DNA from 2 places in the Paenibacillus sp. FSL F4-0100 genome. Region 2 is predicted to be linked to the other one. Evidence: predicted binding sites of a transcription regulator. Region 2 holds the regulator's gene; the other holds the start of a gene.
The links. The regulator CtsR, encoded in region 2, represses protease genes until heat stress. The targets are predictions, from matches to a motif close to ATGGTCAATAAAGGTCAAACA.
Positions count from the first base shown of each region.

Region 1 (11,406 bases), 950 kb from region 2:
TACCCAATTTCTCGGTGAGCAATTTCCAACCTTCCCAATCGTCCTCGGAGCATCCGTCTTCGATGGTTACGATCGGGTATTTGTCTACCCAAGAAGCGAGCAAGTCCACGAATTCTGCTGGTGTGAAGGATTTGCCTTCGCCTTCCAGAACATACTTGCCATCTTTGAAGAACTCGGTGGAAGCAACGTCCATACCCAGCAATACATCTTCGCCTGGCTTGTAGCCGGCTTTTTCGATCGCTTCGATGATGGAAGACAGTGCATCTTCGTTGGATGTGAAGTTAGGGGCGAAGCCGCCTTCGTCACCAACCGCCGTGTTCAGGCCTTTGCCCTTCAGAACGGATTTCAGGTTGTGGAAGATTTCAGCGCCCATGCGAAGCGCTTCTTTGAAGCTAGGAGCGCCAACAGGCAATACCATGAACTCTTGAACGTCAACGTTGTTGTCCGCGTGAGCGCCACCGTTCACGATGTTCATCATAGGTACTGGAAGTTGTTTGGCGTTGAATCCGCCAAGGTAAACGTACAATGGAAGATCCAATGCATCAGCAGCAGCGCGAGCTACAGCCATGGATACGGCCAGAATTGCGTTCGCACCCAGTTTGCCTTTGTTTGGCGTACCGTCCAAAGCGATCATCAGCTTGTCAATGCCGAGCTGGTCCAGAGCGTCCATGCCGATCACTTCAGGAGCGATAATTTCGTTCACGTTCTCAACGGCTTTCAGAACGCCTTTGCCCAGGTAACGGGATTTGTCGTCGTCGCGAAGCTCAACGGCTTCGTGAATGCCAGTGGAAGCACCGGATGGAACGATCGCGCGACCGATTGCACCGGATTCCAGGTATACTTCAACCTCTACGGTTGGATTACCGCGGGAGTCAAGGACTTCGCGTGCATATACATCAGAAATAATAGTCATGTGTATAGTCTCCTTTTAATGTTATGTTTATGTTCCATTATGAACTACTTATTTACGTGCTGCAATCATGGAGGTTCCGGTCATTTCGTCCGGCTTCGGCAGTCCCATCAGATCGAGAATCGTTGGCGCGATGTCGGCGAGAATACCGCCTTCGCGCAGCGTTACATTCTCATCCGTTACGATGAACGGAACCGGGTTCGTGGTATGTGCGGTGAATGGACGTCCATTCTCATCAAATACCATGTCCGCATTTCCGTGGTCAGCGGTAATCAGAACAACCCCGCCTTTTGCCAAAACAGCCTCTACAACCTTGCCGACACACTCATCCGTCGTCTCAACGGCTTTAATCGTCGGCTCCAGCATACCGGAATGGCCTACCATGTCCGGGTTCGCGAAATTCAAGATGATCGCGTCATGCTTATCCGCTTCGATTTCTCTCACACAAGCATCCGCCACTTCATAGGCGCTCATCTCCGGTTTCAGATCGTACGTCGCCACTTTCGGCGAGTTGATCAGTACGCGTGTTTCGCCTGGAAGCTCAACATCGCGTCCACCGCTGAAGAAGAACGTGACGTGCGGATACTTTTCGGTTTCCGCAATACGAAGCTGCTTCTTGTTGTGCTGAACCAGCACTTCGCCCAGCGTGTTGTCCAGATTCTTCGGTTTGTAGGCGACGAAGCCTTCCACCGTCTCGCTGAACAGCGTCAAGCAGACAAAATGCAAGTTTTGCGGGAACTTCGGTCCACGTTCAAAGCCACGGAAATCATTATTCGTAAACACCTGGGACAGCTGAATCGCACGGTCAGGACGGTAGTTCAGGAAGATGACGGAATCTCCGCTCTCCACCAGACTAACCGGCTCGCCTTCACCATTCACAATAACGGTCGGTTCTACGAATTCATCGTAAACCGATTTCTCGTAAGATTCATTGATGGCTTTCAGCGGATCCGTATATTTAGGTCCTTCGCCATACACCATGGCACGGTAAGCCTTCTCGACACGATCCCAACGCTTGTCGCGGTCCATCGCATAATAACGACCGGAAAGCGTAGCGATTTGGCCAACGCCCACTTCTTCAATCTTCGCAATCAGATCCTTAACGAACTGCTTGCCGCTGTCCGGTGCCACGTCGCGTCCATCCATGAAGCCATGGATGTATACGTCATGGAAATCTTCCTTTTTGCAAAGATCCAGCATGGCGAACATATGCTCAATATGACTGTGAACGCCGCCGTCGGATACCAGTCCGTACAGATGCAGCTTCTTGTTGTTGTTCTTGGCAGCGCGAACGGCTTCTACCAACGTTTCGTTCTCGAAGAATTCTCCTTCACGAATCGACTTCGTGATACGAGTCAAATCTTGATACACAATCCGGCCTGCGCCGATGTTCAAGTGACCCACTTCGGAGTTCCCCATTTGACCTTCCGGCAAGCCTACGGCTTCGCCGCAAGCGGTCAACGTGGTGTTCGGGTACTGCTTCAAATACCGGTCGTAGTTAGGCTTGTTCGCTTGTGCGACCGCATTGCCCACCTCGGTGTTCCGAAGACCGAAACCGTCCATGATGATCAGAGCTACAGGTTTTGGAGCAGACATTTACTTCGCCCCCTCAACGAGTGCGATGTAGGAAGCCGGTTGTAGACTTGCACCACCAACGAGCGCGCCGTCGATGTCACTTTGTCCCATATACTCCGCTACATTTTCAGGCTTCACGCTACCGCCGTATTGAATGCGAACTTGGTCTGCAACGGTTTCGCCATACAGCCCTTTAACGAGTTCACGGATGTATGCGATAACTTCGTTCGCGTCCTCTGCCGTAGAGGATTTGCCCGTTCCGATCGCCCAGATTGGCTCATAAGCAATAACAACATGAATCGCTTGATCAGCCGGAACACCTGCGAACGCAGCTTCTGTTTGTACCTTGCACACGTCTTTGGTTTGGCCAGCTTCGCGTTCTTCCAGCTTTTCGCCAACGCATACGATCGGAAGAAGACTATGACGGAATGCCGCATGTACCTTCTTGTTCACGATCTCATCGGTTTCGGCAAAATACTGACGGCGCTCGGAATGTCCAATAATGACATAGTCCACGCCCAGATCTTTCAGCATCAAACCGCTGATTTCACCAGTAAAGGCGCCATTATCTTCAAAATGAAGATTTTGTGCACCAATTTTGATGTTCGTGCCCTTTGCTGCTTCAACCAATGCAGGAAGATTGGTAAATGGCGCGCAGATCACGCTTTCCACGCCTTCTACTTCCGCTTTGCCTTTCACATCTTCAATAAATGAAGTTGCTTCCGGAACAGTTTTGAACATTTTCCAGTTACCAGCTATGATAGGTGTTCTCACACGATTCACTCCTTTATTCCCCCGAAGAATCGGGGTCCAACTTCTTCATCCACTTGCTATCCAATGTAGTGCCTAATTCTATTTATCGTTCAATGCCACAACACCAGGAAGTGCTTTGCCTTCCATGAACTCAAGAGATGCACCGCCGCCTGTCGAGATGTGATTCATCTTGTCGGCAAGGCCGAATTTCTCCGCAGCTGCAGCCGAGTCGCCGCCGCCGATAATCGTGTAAGCTTCCGTATCCGCACAGGCTTGTGCCACTTCACGAGTACCGTTGCTGAACGGAGCGATTTCGAATACGCCCATAGGACCGTTCCACACGACAAGTTTGGAGTTCTTGATCACTTCTGCATACTTGGCGCGAGTCTTAGGACCGATGTCAACGCCTTCCCAATCGGCAGGAATGCCGTCGATATCAACGATCTTAGTATTCGCATCTGCACTGAACTCGTCCGTAACGACGATATCTTCCGGCAGGTAGAAGTTTTTGCCCAGCTCTTTAGCTTTCTCGATGAAACCAAGTGCAACATCAAGCTTATCTTTATCAAGCAGAGATTGACCGATTTCATGGCCTTGAGCTTTGAAGAACGTGTAAGCAAGTCCACCGCCGATGATGACATTGTCAGCAAGCGTAAGCAGGTTGTCGATCACGTCGATTTTGTCCTTAACCTTCGATCCACCGATGATGGCGGTAAAAGGACGGTCCGGATTCGAAAGGGCTTTACCGAGAACGGACAGCTCTTTCTCCATCAACAATCCTGATACTGCCGGAAGATGATGAGCGATACCTTCTGTCGAAGCGTGCGCACGGTGAGCAGCACCAAACGCGTCATTCACGAACAGATCGGCCAGTTCGGCGAATTGCTTCGCAAGTTCCGGATCATTCTTCTCTTCACCAGCGTAAAAACGAACGTTTTCAAGCACGAGCACATCGCCGTTTTGCATCTTATCGATTTGCGCTTTAACCGCTTCTCCTACAGCTTCATCCGCTTTGGCTACCGGTTTACCGAGCAGCTCGGACAGACGCTGACTTGCCGGAGTCAGGCGCAAAGATTCAACGACCTCTCCTTTTGGACGGCCCATGTGGCTGGCCAGGATGACTTTCGCTCCTTGCTCTACCAAATATTTAATGGTCGGCAAAGTCTCGCGAATACGAGTGTCGTCTGTAATTTTACCATCTTCGAGCGGTACATTGAAATCGACGCGGACAAACACCCGTTTGCCACTTACTTCTACATCACGTACACTTTTCTTGTTCATCTCCACGTTCCTCCTAAGAAAACTATTCTCCTCACCGACAGCATGCAGTTGCTCTCGTTTCTCTCTCTATCGCTAACCAGCGCCCGGATCTTGTCTATTCTTCCCAGTGCTCTGGCATGAAAACAAGGAAAAACCATGAACCAAAGAGGAGACCCGTGAAACGGAACTCCTCTTCGATTGTATGGCTAGATCAATTACAGACCTTTGCTTGCGATGTAAGCAGCGAGGTCAACGACACGGTTGGAGTAGCCCCACTCGTTGTCATACCAAGAAACAACTTTCACCATGTTGTCGCCAACTACCATAGTGGAGAGCGAATCGATAGTGGAAGAAGCTGGGTCGCCATTGTAGTCGCTGGATACAAGCGGCTCTTCGGAGTAGTTCAAGATGCCTTTGAGCGGGCCTTCAGCAGCTGCTTTCAGAGCTCCGTTCACATCTTCAAGTGTTACGTTTTTGGACAGCTCAACTACGAGGTCCGTTACAGAAACGTTCTTCGTAGGTACACGCATAGAGTTACCGTTCAATTTGCCTTTCAATTGTGGCAGAACGAGGCTAACCGCTTTAGCAGCACCTGTTGTGGATGGAATGATGTTTTCAGCAGCTGCACGAGCACGACGCAGATCTTTGTGCGGCAGATCAAGCACTTGCTGGTCATTCGTGTAGGAGTGAATTGTAGTCATCAATCCTTTAACGATACCAAAGTTCTCGTCAAGAACTTTTGCAAAAGGAGCCAAGCAGTTCGTCGTGCAAGAAGCATTGGAAATGATGGTGTGGCTAGCAGCATCGTATTTGTCTTCATTAACGCCCATAACGATGGTGATATCTTCGTCAGTAGCTGGAGCGGAGATGATAACTTTCTTAGCGCCGCCTTTCAAGTGAGCGGAAGCTTTGTCTTTCGCTGTGAAAATACCAGTGGATTCTACAACGATTTCAACGCCATACTCAGCCCAAGGCAATGCTTCTGGGTTACGCTCAGCGAATACTTTCACTTCACGGCCGTTTACAACGAGTGCGCCTTCTTTGGCTTCAACTGTTGCATTAAGTCTTCCGTGAGTTGTGTCATATTTCAAAAGGTGTGCCAGCGTTTTTACGTCCGTCAAATCGTTGATTGCCACGATTTCAACTTCGCTGTTGTTCAGCGCAGCGCGGAACACGTTACGTCCAATACGTCCAAAACCGTTAATACCTACTTTAACCATGAGTAGTTCCCTCCATATTTGTAAAATTTATATATTCAAGATTGGCCGTTAAGCCAATCAAGACAACAATAATGAAAAATCAGTTGTACGCCCGTGGATTCAAATACCGGCGTCAATCTCCTTCTCGACTTCCAGTGCAGCTGCTTCATCGGTAACGAGAATATCCTCATGTCCGAATTTTAGCACCGCGTGAATCGCCTTGCCCTTGCCTTGCCCTCCAGCAATGCCGATGATCGTCTCTGTCTGCATAATATCCTCAAGCCGAAGCCCAAGGGTAAGCATTTTGTGGACAACTTCGCCATCTTCACTAAAGTAGTAGCCAAAGGATTCCGCAATCGCGCCATCTGCCTGCAAGTTCTGAATAGAGTTTTCATCCAGCTTCCGCCTTCTTGCCATTTCCATGGCATCTCCGATGCCGTGAATAATGACTCGGCAGCGCCTGATCACATCCACAATTTCCTGGATATGCTGATCCTGCACCAAAGACTGGTAGGCATCTTCGCTTAGCAGATCTGGTACATGAAGTAATCGGTACTCAGCCCCCACACGCTTTGCCATCTTGGAGGCAATGGTGTTCGCTTGAATCTCGACACTCTCCCCGAGACCGCCCCGGGCAGGCACAAACCAAGTGCTTGTCAGCGGTTCGCCACCAGGTAAAGAGGACATCTGCTCTGCTACTTCGGCGAGCGTGGAGCCGCCTGTTACGGCGATCGTATCTCCATCCTTTACAAAGCTTAGCAGCGTTCTTGCTCCGGCACGGCCAAGCTCGCGTTTGACTTCCGGAGATAACTCACTGTCACCGGGAATAATGACCACTTTACGAAGCCCATAAGCCTGACGAATCTTCTCTTCCAGTTCAACCAGTCCGAATAACTCATTCATAACCGGTTCGAGTTCCTCCAGCAAGCATATCCCTGAGCTGCTGATCCGCATGCCAAGCGTTTCAATCTCGATTAGCCCTTGCGCTTTCAGAAGATCAGTCTCTGCTCTGAGGACACGCTCGGTCATCGAGAGTGATGAAGCCAATGTTCTTCGGCCAACAATTCCGGACAGCTTGATCTGATGAAGGATGGAATACCTTCGTTTAAGAATGTCCATCAGATCCGGCAGAAGCTGCTCTTGTATTTCTAATAGGTTACGCATGCATTCCACTCCTGCAAACTTCGTCTCGGCTCTCCTCTACCTGGTCGTAAAATGTCCCAGTCGAACTTTTTAAGTCCCACCCTTATTCTAACCAATAATCATGCCGGTTGCAAGTGTCCGAAAGTATATTTCTCTACCCCAAGCATTCTTATTCATTATGACCAACTACAGGCTTGTCTATATAATAGGAACAAAGTTTTGTCTGCTATTGTATTTTTGAAATAGATGCGGTATAATCAACTTCGTTGCTAATTTTTTAGATATCAGAAAGTATAAGCTTCGCGGAGTCAGCTTCCTGATATCGCAAGAAAAACTACCGCTAAACGCGGTCTGTCTTCTTTGAATGTACGTCGATAGACATTTTTCTTATGCGCCCGTGGTCCAATGGATATGACGTAGGCCTCCGGAGCCTGAGATCGAGGTTCGATTCCTCGCGGGCGCGCCATTTTATCTTTATTCTCTATACTGATTACCCTAAAGTGCCCATGACGGCTCTTTTTTTTACCCAATAGTTTGACTATCTTTGACTTTTTGATTTAAATTGTTTATCATGTGGGTAATACGGTAACAGTATTTATATGAGGTACTTAAGAGGAGGTTTTCCACGTGAGTTTTATACCTATGGTCGTTGAACAAAGCAACCGCGGTGAGCGGGCGTACGACATCTATTCCAGATTGCTGAAAGACCGCATTATCTTCCTCGGCTCCGACGTAAATGACGTGGTCGCCAATTCCATCATTGCCCAAATGCTGTTCTTGTCGGCTGAGGATCCTGAGAAGGATATTCATCTTTACATCAACAGTCCTGGCGGTTCCATTACCGCAGGTATGGCGATATTCGATACGATGCAGTTCATTAAGCCGGACGTTTCGACGATCTGTGTCGGCATGGCTGCTTCTATGGGTGCATTCCTGCTCAACGCAGGCGCTAAAGGCAAACGTTACGGTCTGCCTAACAGCGAGATTATGATTCACCAGCCGCTCGGCGGCGCACAAGGTCAAGCTACGGATATTGAAATCCGTGCTCGCCGCATTCTCAAAATGCGTGACAAGCTGAACCGCATCCTGTCTGATCGCACTGGCCAACCGCTGGAGCGCATCGAGAAGGATACCGATCGCGACTACTTCATGACGGCCGACGAAGCCAAAGAATATGGCCTGATCGATCAAGTATTAGAGAATACACCGCCGCAAGGCTTATAAAAGAAATGAAGTAAAGGGCGGGCGCCGTTATTCGGTGCCTGCCCTTTCTTATTCTCTGAAGGGGATTTATTGAAAACATCAATTCGGGAGAGTGAGAGTATCCCCTTCGGTCGCTGTTGAAATCAGGAAACTGGAATGAATGGATAGGTTGTTTCCCGATTTCAAAGGCGAACGCGTTGCTCCTCCGGGGATACTCTCACTGGAGGGGACAACTTTTTCAATAAAACCTAAAGACGGTAAGGCACCCCTCCTAAAAGGCCTGCCTTAACTTTTTGGGGAGGGGAAAAGGCAAGCCTCGGGATAAAACAATAAATCCCCTGACCGCAGGAAGCGGGAGTATACACTCCACGCTCACGTGATCAGGGGATTTTTCGCAACTCGTTCCAGCACAGCGTTACATCAGGACAACATCATGTTTCTAGACAAGCTATAGTATGAAAATAAATGATTGCAGTTTACACAAACCGCTTACCGTATATTCTTACTTCCACTCTTTCAGGTTCAGCTCAAATTCCGGGAATCCATAGGCATACGCGGTGTACTCATAAAGCTGGAAGTACAGCACCGCAGCATTATCCTTCACATAAAAATCAGCATCCGCAGGCACGCCCTCAAATCCGCCGAGGTAGCCCCCTTCTTTTTTCATCGTGTTCAGCACAAGGTTGTTCAGCTTCTGTTTATTCTTGCCCTGCATGTTGATGAAATCGCCCAGCTTCATTTGCTTGCCATCCTTCAAGGAGAAGGTGAAGCTTTTGCGGAAGGTCATGCCATGGGCGCCACCGGTGTAAGAATAATCGTACGCCGTAATGCTCAGGATATCGTTCTGGTTGTAATGAACCACGAAGTCCCCGCTGAATTCGTAAGGGATACTGGATTCCGACGGCGGGAATTCCTCAGCATTCCCTTCGGCACCGCTGATTACGCCGGATGCATTTTCTTTCAGCACTTTGTTGATTTCGGCTTGGACCTCTGCATTATCGAGTCCACTGATTACAGGATAGTTCACAACAGCATCCATGCCCTGAACCTTCTTCTTCAGCGCAACCGATTTAATGGTAATGTCATTCTGTTTCTTTGGTGTCATGCTGAGTGTTTTCAAAGAAGGATTCCATTGTCCCTGAACACCCATGTATTCGCTGATCGCTTTGAATGGCACATACAGACGACCATTGATGATCTGTCCGCCAGGCTCGCCGGCATACGAACCGTTCACCAGAATGCCGATTTCGTTGGAATTATACACGACGGCGCTCAGCTGGTTATAGCCGTTACCCAGTGTGTACGTTCGGTTTTTGGAATCATATTTAAGAGGCATCCCCAGACCATCCCGCAAAGCGGTCGCTGGCACATAAGTTACCCCGTGCAGCACGAGACCTTTCTGTGACAGGGTCTTGCCATTCCATTTCAGTACGACTTCATTCTTCGACGATTTTTGGCTGGCGGAAACGGGTGCCTTAGCGGCGCTTGCATCGATGACCTGTCCGCTCAAACCTAGACCGCCAAGCAGGACGCTAGTTGCAATTAATGATGCACATACACGTAATTTAGGATTCATATCAGAATTCCACCTTTGCTAAATTAAGTTTCCGTTAGTTGTTAATCTATTACCCTTAATCATTATAAGGAAAGCTTTCAATGTATTGGTAACAAAGCCAATGACAATTTTGATTCCATGCCGTAGGACCTACACGTTCTTTTAATCTTTCTGCATGAATGCTTTTAAGCTTAGAAACACACCAAAAAAGAGAGCTCATGCACCCATAAACAACAAGATTTCGCTGCACCGGACTGCATAACTTAATAGAAATCATCCGATACCGACAAGCGCACTGTGAATACTCAATAACACCAGATGCAGAGCGCTTTTCCTGAAGAAGTTCAGAAACAACACCGCTGCAACGCCCGCTACGATTCCTGCAAGAACCAGCAAGCCCATCACATCGCTCAAGCCGATTTCTCCTTTTCCTGATTTAAACGCATAGAAACCTGGTTTAAATCATTTGCGTCCTCCCTTATATATAACAACGAAACGGGCCCCGAAGTTGTGGTTCGATTCGCATAAATCGGACATTTTTTCCTATTCCAGGCCTTAGGACCTATTCTTTGCTAACAAAAAAAGAGCCTGCCCCAATGGGACAGACTTTTTTATTACAAAAATATGAAAATGCTAGTTATAATTAACGACCGCTCTTCAGCTCGGTCCATAAACGATCATAGATCGAGAGCGAGTCACCGACATTATCGAGCCATTCGGTACGGCCCAGCTCTTCATCTGTCAGGTTGATCATCGTATTGGCGCGGTATTCCTCGCTGTGGAATTCCATCGCCTTGGTGTTCGGATTGCTGTATCCGATGAATTCATAGTTTTTGGCGCTGACCTCAGGCTCCATCATGAAGTTAATGAATTTCTCGGCCAGCTCTTTATTCTTGGCTCCCTTAGGAATCGCGTAGTTATCAGAGAAGATGGTAGCCCCTTCTTCTGGCACGACATACGCCACATCCGGATTCTCCGCTGCAATGAAGGCCGCATCTCCGGACCAGACCGTAGCAATCCAGCCTTCTTCTTGGATCATCTTCTGCTTGATGTTATCCGTATCAAACGCAAGCACATTCGGCAGCAGGGTCTTCAGGTCATCCGTAGCTGCGGTGATTTCCGCTTCATCCGTGCTGCTGTTGGATTTCCCTTGCTTCTTCAGCGCCATGCCGATCATTTCACGGTTGTCATCCAGAAGCAGAACTTTGCCCTTGTATTCCGGGTTCCAGAGGTCTTCCCAGCTGTTGATTTGGTCCTTCACATACTTCTTGTTATATGCAATTCCCGTTACACCGGACGTGTAGACGATCGAATATTTATTGCCCGGGTCATAAGAAGGGTCTTTGAAAGTATCCGTAAGATTGATGAAGTTCGGGATATTATTCATATCAAGCGCCTCAAGCAGCTCCGATTCAATCATCGTTTTCACCATATAATCGGACGGCTGAATGAGGTCATATCCACTGCCGCCAGCCTTGATCTTAGCCAGCAGGTCTTCATTGTTTGCGTAATTGTCGTAGGTTACCTTCACGTCGAACTTCGCTTCGAAGTCCTTCAGCACCTCGGGATCAAAGTTATCCGCCCAGCTGTAAATGTGAAGCGTCTCCTTATCCGATCCGCAACCGGCCAAGAGTCCCACAGACAATACCGCAACCATGCCTGCCGTCAGCAGGCGGGTCCATCTTGATTTTTTCAATTCAATATCTCCTCTCTTTCCACTTGCATGTTTTATTTCGAAAAAAGCGTTCATCTAAGCTTAGATCGGTAATGTTTTATGTTTCTTTTGCCCATTGCCGCGGTTAAGAATA
Region 1 is NZ_CP150303.1:220,029-231,434, reverse strand. Features, by position in the region: gene eno (phosphopyruvate hydratase) at 1-913, opposite strand, end outside; gene gpmI (2,3-bisphosphoglycerate-independent phosphoglycerate mutase) at 962-2,506, opposite strand; gene tpiA (triose-phosphate isomerase) at 2,507-3,259, opposite strand; gene MHH48_RS01135 (phosphoglycerate kinase) at 3,338-4,519, opposite strand; gene gap (type I glyceraldehyde-3-phosphate dehydrogenase) at 4,714-5,718, opposite strand; gene MHH48_RS01125 (sugar-binding domain-containing protein) at 5,818-6,861, opposite strand; tRNA gene MHH48_RS01120 (tRNA-Arg) at 7,232-7,306, shown strand; gene clpP (ATP-dependent Clp endopeptidase proteolytic subunit ClpP) at 7,468-8,064, shown strand; gene MHH48_RS01110 (DUF4163 domain-containing protein) at 8,546-9,619, opposite strand; gene MHH48_RS01105 (hypothetical protein) at 9,872-10,012, opposite strand; gene MHH48_RS01100 (spermidine/putrescine ABC transporter substrate-binding protein) at 10,242-11,294, opposite strand; gene MHH48_RS01095 (ABC transporter permease) at 11,355-11,406, opposite strand, start outside.
Region 1: clpP (ATP-dependent Clp endopeptidase proteolytic subunit ClpP) is a predicted target of CtsR. The motif match lies at 7,372-7,392, and genes of this name have one in related genera.

Region 2 (11,406 bases):
TAACACTGGCTTTGTCCCGTGAAGCCCAGCTGTATATGCTGGATGAGCCGATTGGCGGAGTGGATCCGGTAGCCCGGGGCAAAATTTTGGATGCGATAGTTGAATTCTACAATGAGGATAGCAGCATTATCATTTCAACCCATTTGGTTCGGGATATTGAGCGGATATTTGATGAAGTGATCTTTATTCAGGGCGGCGAAGTAGTGATGCATGACGAAGTTGAGAACATCCGCCTAAAACACGGAAAAAGCGTGGATGAGATGTTTAAAGAGGTGTATGCTGAATGATGAAACTGTTCAAATACGACTGGAAGAGAAACTCGACCACGCTGCTCGGCGCATTCGCGATCCTTCTCATCGTTCAGATAGCGATCACCGTAACGGGCTCTATAAAAGATTGGGAGCTTGGAGTAAAGTTGGCTTTAAGTATGCTGGCTTATGGCTCTGTGAGTGTTCTGCTTCTTGTAGTCACTGGAAAGAACTTCGGCTATAACATAAAGGCATATCACCGGCGTTTACTCCCCGTACGTTCCGTGTGGAATGTGGTTTCATCACTTTTACTTGCATGTGTAAGCTTGCTGGCACTTGGCATATTGATGGCTCTGCATTTATGGTATTACTGGAGCTCAGCCGGCATTTGGGAAAATATCAATTTCGCTGATGTTCCCGTTTCGTATTATGTCGGGTTTGCCCTGCTGATGGTATGGAAATTCATCTATTTGATGATTGCGATATTTTTTGCAATTACCGTGTCCAGGAGCATCACGAAGAAGGGCAGTACATGGATCGGCATTCTGGTGTTCTTCGTATTGCAATATGTTCTTGGCTGGCTTAGCCAAGTACTCTTCGGAGATGAGGCAGCGTGGGTCGGCCCTATGGCTAACATTTCATTTTTCGAGAAAGAAGCAGACATTACGGTGTCGACAATGCAATATACATTAGCATGGGGGGGACTTGCTTTTGAAGTGATCATGGCCGCCTTGATCTTGTATGCAACAGTTTACCTCATCGACCGGAAGGTTGAGGTTTAACAAAAAAGAGTACTTGGAAATCCGGAAGATGAATGAAGAAGGTCTAGACTATAGAACGAACAAAGAGACTGCCTATCGAAGGCAGTTTTTTTGCATATGGAAGGAGATAACACGGGGAAAACAGAACTAGAACTAGAACCATACCCATACCCGTACTGAGCAAGAGCGCAACCCTTCATTGCATCATTCTAATAAATATAGAAATAGGACTCAAACATTATAACGTTATATTCACGTAACGCACGTTCTGTGCTATGCTATAATCACGACACTCAACTTATACAATGTAGACCGACGGGATAGAGGATCTAAGGCTGGTCCGGCAAGGCTGAAGGAGTGAAGTTATGAAGATATTGGAACAGCGTTTTATTATACGCAATGTAAAGACGGTGCATGAGGATAAACCTTTTGACATTGTCATGGAGAACGGGTTCATAACCGAAATAACGGATGCGAACATGGCACTCGGTGCTAACAGTTTTGATGGTACGGGACTATATGTGTCCAGCGGCTGGATCGATATGCACGTCCATGCGGTCGCTAAGCTGGAGCCTTACGGAGATGCCATCGACGAGATAGGCGTAAAGCAAGGGGTTGCCACCATTATCGACGCAGGGAGCTGTGGCGCGGATACAATTGGAGAACTGGCAGCCGAGGTTGCAAGGTCCAAGACGAATGTGTTTGCTTTTTTGAATATTTCCCATATCGGTCTGCAGCGGGTCGACGAGTTGTCCAGTTTGGAATGGATCGATGCTGAGAAGGCAACAAAGGCGGTATGCACCTATCCAGATCTGATCATTGGACTCAAGGCCAGAATCAGCAAAAGCGTAGTCAAGGAGAATGGGGTAGAGCCGCTTCGTCTTGCAAGAAAAATATCAGGAAAAACGTCGTTGCCGCTAATGGTACATATCGGGTCCGGGCCACCGCCGATTGAGGAAGTATTGGAATTGCTTCAGAAGGATGACATTATCACTCATTATTTAAATGGGAAGGCCAACAATTTATTTGATTCCGACGGAAAGCCGATTCCTGCCCTGGTGGAGGCGATAGCTCGTGGCGTTCATCTGGATGTGGGCCATGGAACGGCAAGCTTCTCGTTCTTGGTGGCAGAGTATGCCAAGACCCAAGGGATTAAACCTGACACGATCAGCACTGATATCTATCGCGGGAATCGCATCAATGGCCCGGTGTACAGCCTGGCTAATGTCCTGACGAAGTTCCTTTATTTGGGATACAGCTTGCAGGAGGTGATCTCAGCGGTAACGGACCATGCAGCAGGATGGCTGCGCCGTCCGGAGCTTGGCCGAATCCAAGTCGGCGATGCCGCTCACCTGACACTGTTTGCGATGCAGCAGGAGGCTATGAGTTTAATGGATTCCGAAGGGGAGACCCGGATCGCTGATCGATATATCGAAGCCAGAGGAGTGGTAGTCAATGGATCATTCATTACATGCTAAATATGGGTTGAAGCGCGTAGTTAATGCCAGCGGGCGCATGAGTATTCTTGGCGTATCGGCACCGACGGATACCGTCATGGAAGCGATGCGGATCGGTGGGCAGAGTTACGTGGAAATCGCGGATCTGGTTGATAAAGCAGGCGATTACATGGCGCGAATTCTCGGTTCCGAGGCAGCGGTTGTTGTCAATTCCGCTTCCAGCGGAATCGCTCTTTCCGTGGCTGGAATCGTCACCGAAGGCAATCGCAGGCGCAGTGACCGATTACACCAGGAGCCAATCGCGAAGAACGAGATTATCATGTTTAAGGGACATAACGTGCAATATGGGGCACCTGTTGAAACGATGGTTTATCTCGGAGGTGGCAAGGTCGTTGAAGTCGGGTATGCCAACGAAGGGCGCAAGGAGCATATCGCGGAAGCGATAAATGAGCGTACTGCAGCCATTTTGTACGTGAAATCTCATCACTGCGTGCAGAAAAATATGATCTCGGTGGAAGAAGCGGCAGAAGTGGCTCAGGCGCATGGACTTCCGTTAATCATTGATGCTGCTGCTGAAGAGGATATCCAGAAATATGTGAAATACGGGGACCTGGCCATATACAGCGGATCCAAGGCAATTGAAGGCCCGACCTCCGGCATTGTCGGCGGCAAACGCCAATATGTGGAGTGGGTGAAAGCGCAGCTGCATGGTATTGGGCGCAGTATGAAGGTCGGCAAGGAAACAACGTTTGGATTGCTTCAGGCGCTGGACGAGTATATGGTGAAGGAAGATAAGAGTGAGCAGGAGAAAGCGGCGCTGGAGGAAATGAAGTCCTTATCGAAATTGCCGGGCATTGAGGTCACCATTGTGCAGGACGAAGCGGGAAGGGCGATCTTCCGGGGGCGCGTGAAAGTCGATGAACATGCGGCCGGGGTTAGTGCGAAGTCCATGAACGATCAGCTTCGCGAAGGCGATATTGCCGTATACACCAGGGATTACGGCGTTCGCCAGGGGTATTTTGATATCGATCCTCGCTCGCTTTCCGGGGATGATTTGCAAGTCATTATAACGAGAATACAACAGATTGCAGGGGGAAACTAAAATGGCAAATATGGAGAAACGTCTTTATAGAAATCGTGCGGCACTGAACGTACTTGCAGGCAGCATTCAGAATGCGAAGGAAATTTTCGAAGCTGCGGAAGGGCATGTGGTGGTCGGCGTATTATCCAAAAATTATCCGAACGCGCAAGAGGCCGTTATTGCGATGAAGGAGTACGGCGCCGTTATCGAAGATGCGGTATCGATCGGATTGGGTGCCGGCGATAACCGTCAAGCTGGGGTGGTAGCCGAGATTGTGAAGAGCTACCCAGGCACGCATATCAATCAGGTGTTCCCAGCAGTTGGTGCTACACGTGCCAATCTGGATGGCAAAGAAAGCTGGATTAACAGCCTTGTGTCTCCTTCAGGTCAAGTGGGCTACGTGAATATCTCAACTGGACCGGTGAGCGCTGCCGGATCAGACAAAGCCATCGTACCTGTAAAAGCGGCCATCGCGCTTGTGCGCGACATGGGCGGTAACGCACTGAAGTACTTCCCGATGCAGGGCTTGGAGCTGGAGGATGAGTACCGCGCGGTAGCGAAGGCATGTGCGGAGGAAGGATTCGCGCTTGAACCAACAGGCGGGATTGATAAAGAGAATTTTGAAGCCATCGTGCGCATCGCATTCGAAGCGGGAGTGCAGCAGGTCATCCCGCACGTGTACTCTTCGATTATCGACTCGGCCAGTGGAGATACGATCATTAGCGATGTTCAAGAGCTGCATCTCAAGCTAAAAGCGCTGGTTGATCAATATGCCTAAGACGATTGCCGCATATGGCGAAGTGATGATGCGTCTTCAAGTACCGGGATATGCTTCCTTGGCTCAAGAGAGCCATCTGAATTACTCCTTTTCCGGCACGGGTGTAAACATCGCCTCGGCTGTGGCAAGGTTCGGTCATAACGGATATCTGGTCAGCACGCTGCCGGATAACCCGCTTGGCGAAGCGGCGATTTCCTACCTGCGCAAGCTTGGCATCGACACTGCGCTCATTAGCCGCGGAGGCAAATATGTCGGCATGTACTTTTTGGAGAATGGCTTTGGTGTAAGACCCGGACGTGTGACTTATACGGATCGACTGGGCAGCAGCTTTAATACGGCGGAGGATGCCATGTACGATTTCGGTGCGATTGCCGAAAAGATAGACATGGTCCATTTTTGCGGGATTACCCTTTCCATGAACGATACGGTACGGGGCCAAATGAAGACACTGGCTCGTGAAGTTAAAAAAAACGGCGGAACCGTTGTGTTCGATTGCAATTATCGTCCCACTTTATGGGGGGCGGACCGCTACGAGTTTGCCAAGCCGCACTATGAGGAAATGCTGTTTTTAGCGGATATCGTTTTTATGAATGAGAAAGATGCCATCTATATCCTTGGCATGGAGACGACCCGGGAGGATCAGAGCGAACAGCTGCAGGAGTTGATCCCGAAGGTGGCAGCGAAGTATAATATTACGGTTGCGTCGGGTACCCACCGCAAGATCAACGGGGATAACACTCATTCCCTGCAAGGCTATCTCTACACGGATGGAGCGTTTCACTTTTCCAAAACCTTGACGTTTTCCGTCCATGACCGTATCGGCGCAGGTGATGCCTACGCCAGTGGGGTGATTCACGGGATCTCGGAGGGATATGAACCGAATCGGACGGTTGATTTTGCCGCAGCTGCGGCGATGCTTGCCCATACCGTAACAGGGGATACGCCGACGGCGAGCGAACGCGAAGTGCTTCAGGCAATGAGTCATCATATGTCTGACGTGGAAAGGTAGGAGGAAGCATGTCGATCACGCGGAAGAACGGTCCGTTATACTTGCAAATCAAGAAGATCATAAAAGATCGGATTCTGCATGGGGAGTATCCACTTGGCTCCCATATTCCTTCCGAGCCGCAGCTGGAACAGGAATTTAACGTTAGCAAAATGACGGTCCGCAATGCAATCCAGGAGTTGTATCAGGAAGGGTATGTAGAGAAGCGGAGCGGGGTAGGAACGATTGTGACCCGGAACACTTCCTTCTCCAAGCTTTCCAAAGGCAAGCTATTCACCGAGATTCTGGTCGAAGAAGGACACCAGATTCGGAAACGCCACCTGAAGACGGAATGGGTGCTCAATGAGCCGGATAGCGAATTGTTCTTAAAATTCGGGGAGCGGTGCCTGCTTATTGAACGTTTGTATTTACTGGACGGGAGCCCTTTCATTTACTACACCCACTATGTGTCATCCCAAGTGGATATGGGTGAAGAGTTCGGTTCCACCGAACTGCCGTCTCTGTATGACCGCATCGAGGAGAGTCAAATTACGCTGGAGAATTTCCGCGACCGTTTTCTGGCGACCGTGGCAAATGAGGAGATTGCCTCCTTGCTTGAAGTAAGTATAGGCGCGCCGTTACTGAAGCGGCTCAGATCCTCATATGACGGGACAGGCAGTATCATTGAATACAGCATCGGTTATTACAATACGGAATTACAGCACTACTTGATCAGTTATGACGCTTGAAGATGTAGACGATACAGGAGCACGATATGGAGAAGTGGCCTTGAGACCGGTTTTCACCCGGCATGAAGGCTGCTTCTTTTTTGTTGCCCTTGAAATGAATTGTTCTTGGGAAAGAGGCTATAAGCGGTCAAAGAACTGGGTACAATAAGAATAACTGCTAACGCGATAAATTGAGAAGAACCCTCTTGGCAAAATGAAAAAATGTGCTATAATGAGATCAAAGTCAAAGAAAGTCAAAGTCAACGAGAGGGTTCGCTGATTTTGATTATGGTTAAAATTAACGTATAAGCAAGGCTCTGTGCGGACGTGTAAGATCACTATCCGTCTTAACGTTTCAAACAGTGGAGGATGAACAGACCAATGCGTAATATCTCTGATATTATCGAACAATACCTGAAGAGCATACTGCAGGAAAGTCCGGAGGGTACCGTTGAAATTCAACGCAACGATCTGGCGGAGCAATTTTCTTGCGTTCCTTCCCAGATCAACTACGTGATCAGTACACGGTTCACGCTGGAGAAGGGCTTTCTTGTCGAGAGCAAGCGCGGCGGGGGCGGGTACATACGCATCCAGCGTATCGAGCTTCCCCAGCATACTGCACTCCAGCAGCATCTTCACCATACCATTGGCAGCATGATTGATCAGACGGTGGCTGAAGGATTGATTTACCAGCTGGAGGAATCCCGGTTTTTAACGAGGCGGGAGGCCAGCCTGATGCGGGCCGCCATTTCGAGGGAGTGCCTGAATGTGAAGCTTCCTTATCGGGATGAGCTGCGTGCAAGGATTATGAAGGCGATGCTTATTTCTTTATTAGGTAAGTGAGTCTGTGTAAGGAGGCATCGGATTATGTTATGCCAAGAATGCGGTAAACGGCCGGCGACACTTCATTTCACCAAAATTGTGAACGGGGAGAAAACGGAGTTTCATTTTTGTGAAACCTGTGCCCGTGAAAAAGGGGAATTGATCCCCGGCACGTCGAATGGTTTTTCTATACACAGTTTGCTGTCAGGTCTTCTGGATCTGGATCCTTCAGGCAAGGGCCAGAGCCCCGGTGCAAAAATGGCTCAGACGCTGCAATGTGAAGAATGCGGTATGACGTATTCCCAGTTCAGCAAGCTTGGCCGGTTCGGCTGCAGCTCGTGTTATAAATATTTCTCGGATCGATTGGATCCATTGTTTAAGCGAGTCCATGGGGGGACTTCCCATGTCGGCAAAGTGCCGAAACGTACGGGTGGCCGGATTCAGATCAAACGCCAAATCGATGATCTTAAGAAGGAGCTTCAAATTCGGATCGTGCAGGAGGAGTTTGAAACGGCTGCCGAGATACGGGACCAAATCCGTGAGCTGGAGCGAAATATGGCTCAGGGATAAGATTGTAAGATTTTGCACTTTAGTAGGAGGAATGCGTGATGTCTAATCTCCGGTTTACCGATTCGGCGCTGAGCGAGTGGATGCGCGGGAACGGTCAGGATTCCGACATTGTCATCAGCACCCGTGTCAGGGTGGCGCGCAATCTGCAGCATCTTCCTTTCCCGCTGCTGGCAACGGATCAGCAGTCAGGAGAAGTGCTAGAGCGCCTGACGGATGTATTGAAGAATAAGGACGATTTGCAGGATTTCGGGGATTTGCATGTAATTAAATTAAGTGAGATTGATGAGCTGGATAAGAAGGTTCTTGTTGAGAAGCATCTAATCAGTCCCAATCTGGCGAATGAATCCCGAAACGGTGCAGTCATCCTTACTGAAGATGAATCCGTCAGCATTATGATCAATGAAGAGGATCACCTGCGCATCCAGTGTTTATATCCAGGATTTCAGGTTCGTGAGGCATGGGCACGTGCGACGGCGCTGGATGATGTTTTTGAATCCGAGATCGATTATGCGTTTGATGACAAGCGAGGTTATCTTACAAGCTGTCCGACGAATGTCGGCACCGGTCTTCGCGCATCCGTCATGATGCATCTGCCCGCTCTTGTTATGACACAGCAGATTAACCGGATTCTCTCGGCTGTATCGCAGGTAGGCTTGACGGTAAGAGGGATTTACGGTGAAGGCAGCGAAGCGTTAGGCAACCTGTTTCAAATCTCGAATCAGATTACGCTCGGTCAAACCGAGTCGGAGATCATTGAGAATCTTCACAGCGTCGCCCTGCAAATCATCGAGCATGAGAAGAATGCCAGAGCCCGGCTCTTGGGTGAATCCAAGCTTCGGATTACGGATCGGGTCATGCGCTCCTATGGCATACTGTCCTATGCGGCGGTGATGGATTCCAAGGAAGCAGCCCAGCGTTTATCCGATGTTCGGCTTGGTGTGGATCTCGGCCTCTTGGAAGGCCCGGAAATCCCGGTCATGAATGAACTGAATGTGAAGACACAGCCGGGCTTTCTGCAGAAGACCTATGGAGAAGGAATGACTCCTTCCGAACGCGACATGTACAGGGCTAAGCTCATCAGAGAAACACTGGGTACCCATTAAGGATCTATACTCGTTTTACAGTTGGATGACGGTGTAAGCGTCCTATAGATGACGATACACCGAAATCCGCGAGGTTCAATATATTAATTGAAACGTGGAGGTGCAATACTATGATGTTTGGCAGATTTACGGAACGTGCACAAAAGGTGCTTGCATTGGCTCAGGAAGAAGCGGTACGTCTGGGGCACAACAATATCGGCACAGAACATATCCTGCTAGGACTTATTCGTGAAGGAGACGGCATTGCAGCCAAAGCGCTGATCGGACTTGGACTTGGTCTTGAGAAAATTCAGGATGAAGTCGAAACATTAATCGGACGCGGACAGGAGCAGCCTACCAACATTGCTTATACGCCTAGAGCGAAAAAGGTAATTGAGCTCTCCATGGACGAAGCTCGTAAGCTTGGTCATACCTACGTAGGTACTGAGCATATTCTGCTGGGGCTGATTCGCGAGGGCGAAGGGGTTGCAGCTCGTGTACTAAACAACCTGGGCATTAGCTTGAATAAGGCTCGCCAGCAAGTACTGCAGCTGCTTGGCAGCAGCGAAGCGGTATCGAGCCATCATGGCACGCCGCAAAACGTAAGCACGCCTACACTCGACAGTCTCGCTCGCGATCTGACCGCCATTGCCAAAGAAGGCAATCTGGATCCGGTCATCGGACGCAGCAAAGAAATCGAGCGCGTGATTCAGGTGCTGAGCCGCCGTACGAAGAACAACCCGGTGTTGATTGGTGAACCAGGGGTAGGTAAAACGGCGATTGCCGAAGGCCTGGCACAACGCATCATTAACAACGAAATTCCAGAGACACTGCGTGACAAACGCGTCATGACGCTGGATATGGGCTCGGTTGTTGCCGGAACCAAATACCGCGGCGAGTTTGAGGATCGCTTGAAAAAAATTATGGATGAGATTCGTCAAGCGGGTAACATTGTTCTGTTCATCGATGAGCTTCATACCTTGATCGGTGCAGGCGGTGCAGAAGGTGCGATTGACGCTTCCAATATTCTTAAGCCATCATTGGCACGCGGAGAGCTTCAGTGCATCGGGGCAACCACCCTGGATGAATACCGTAAATATATTGAAAAAGACGCTGCTCTCGAGCGTCGTTTCCAACCGATTACGGTGGACCAACCGTCGCCGGAGGAAGCCATTCAGATTCTGTATGGACTGCGTGACCGTTACGAAGCGCATCACCGCGTGAAAATTACGGATGAAGCGATCGAGCAGGCTGTGAAATTGTCCGACCGCTACATTACGGACCGCTTCCTGCCGGATAAAGCGATTGACCTGATTGACGAGGCCGGTTCGAAAGTTCGCCTTCATACGTATACCATACCGCCAAATCTGAAAGATCAAGAAGCGCATCTGGAGGACATCCGCAAAGAGAAGGACGCAGCTGTCCAAAGCCAGGAATTCGAGAAAGCTGCAGCGCTGCGCGATACGGAGCAGAAGCTGCGTGAAGAGCTTGAAATTACGAAGAATCAATGGAAAGAAAAACAAGGACGTACCGATTCCGAGGTAACTCCGGAGGATATCGCCGACGTTGTAGCCAACTGGACTGGTATTCCTGTAAATAAACTGAAAGAAGAAGAGACCGAGCGTCTTCTGAATCTGGAAGAAATTCTGCACAGCCGGGTGATCGGTCAAGAGGAAGCGGTCAAAGCGGTCAGCCGTGCGGTTCGCCGGGCACGTGCAGGACTGAAAGATCCGAAGCGGCCAATGGGCTCCTTCATCTTCCTGGGTCCTACCGGGGTAGGTAAAACCGAGCTGGCACGCGCCCTTGCGGAAGCGATGTTCGGAGATGAGAATGCGGTTGTGCGGATCGATATGTCCGAGTACATGGAGAAGCATTCCACATCACGTCTCGTCGGAGCGCCTCCGGGATATGTCGGCTATGAAGAAGGCGGTCAGCTGACCGAGAAGGTCCGCCGCAAACCATATTCCGTTGTGCTGCTCGATGAAATCGAGAAGGCACACCCTGAGGTATTCAACATCTTGCTTCAGGTGCTGGAAGACGGACGCTTGACCGACTCCAAGGGCCGCGTGGTGGACTTCCGCAACACCCTGATCATCCTGACCTCCAACGTGGGAGCGGAAGCCATCAAGAAGAACTCTACGCTTGGCTTTACTGCAGTGACGGATGCAGGTCGCGATTATAACAACATGAAAGGCAAAGTGATGGATGAGCTCAAGAAGAGCTTCCGTCCGGAGTTCTTGAACCGGATTGACGAGATCATCGTGTTCCACTCTCTGGAAGAGAAACACATTGCCCAAATCGTGACATTGATGTCCGATGAGCTGCGTAAACGTCTGAAGGAATTCGAGGTGCATTTCGAGCTCACAGACAAAGCGAAGGCTTTCATTGCGAAGGAAGGATACGATCCGGCCTTCGGTGCACGCCCACTGCGCCGGGCTATCCAGAAGCACATCGAGGATCGCCTCTCCGAGGAGCTGCTGAAAGGTACTGTGGCCAAGGGTGACTCGCTCACCATTGATGAGGCAAATGGCGAGCTGGTTGTACACAAGAACGAGAGCGTCACTGCCGCATCAGCCGAAACGGAATAAGTGTAACTTCAACCCCCGTTGGATTAAAACCAGCGGGGGTTTTTGATTTTATTGTTAATGGAAGATGAAGGTTTTGTATGGGGCAGAGACTTGGATGCTCAGAAGTCATTGAATGCAATGACCGAGGCTGTTTTATCGATAAAATAATTAGGCATATGGATGAATAGCGAATTAAGAAAACAGACCCTCATGTATCAACCCAGCGGAGAGGACGGAATCGTTCTGAAGAAGCGACAGCGTTCGCCTTTAAAACCGGGAAACTACCATAATATCAATTCCAGTCTCCTGGTTTTAACAGCGATCGTA
Region 2 is NZ_CP150303.1:6,971,735-6,983,140, reverse strand. Features, by position in the region: gene MHH48_RS31860 (ABC transporter ATP-binding protein) at 1-287, shown strand, start outside; gene MHH48_RS31855 (hypothetical protein) at 284-1,030, shown strand; gene MHH48_RS31850 (amidohydrolase/deacetylase family metallohydrolase) at 1,384-2,487, shown strand; gene MHH48_RS31845 (DgaE family pyridoxal phosphate-dependent ammonia lyase) at 2,465-3,568, shown strand; gene MHH48_RS31840 (KDGP aldolase family protein) at 3,570-4,325, shown strand; gene MHH48_RS31835 (sugar kinase) at 4,318-5,334, shown strand; gene MHH48_RS31830 (GntR family transcriptional regulator) at 5,343-6,059, shown strand; gene MHH48_RS31825 (CtsR family transcriptional regulator) at 6,420-6,881, shown strand; gene MHH48_RS31820 (UvrB/UvrC motif-containing protein) at 6,906-7,430, shown strand; gene MHH48_RS31815 (protein arginine kinase) at 7,469-8,533, shown strand; gene clpC (ATP-dependent protease ATP-binding subunit ClpC) at 8,644-11,100, shown strand.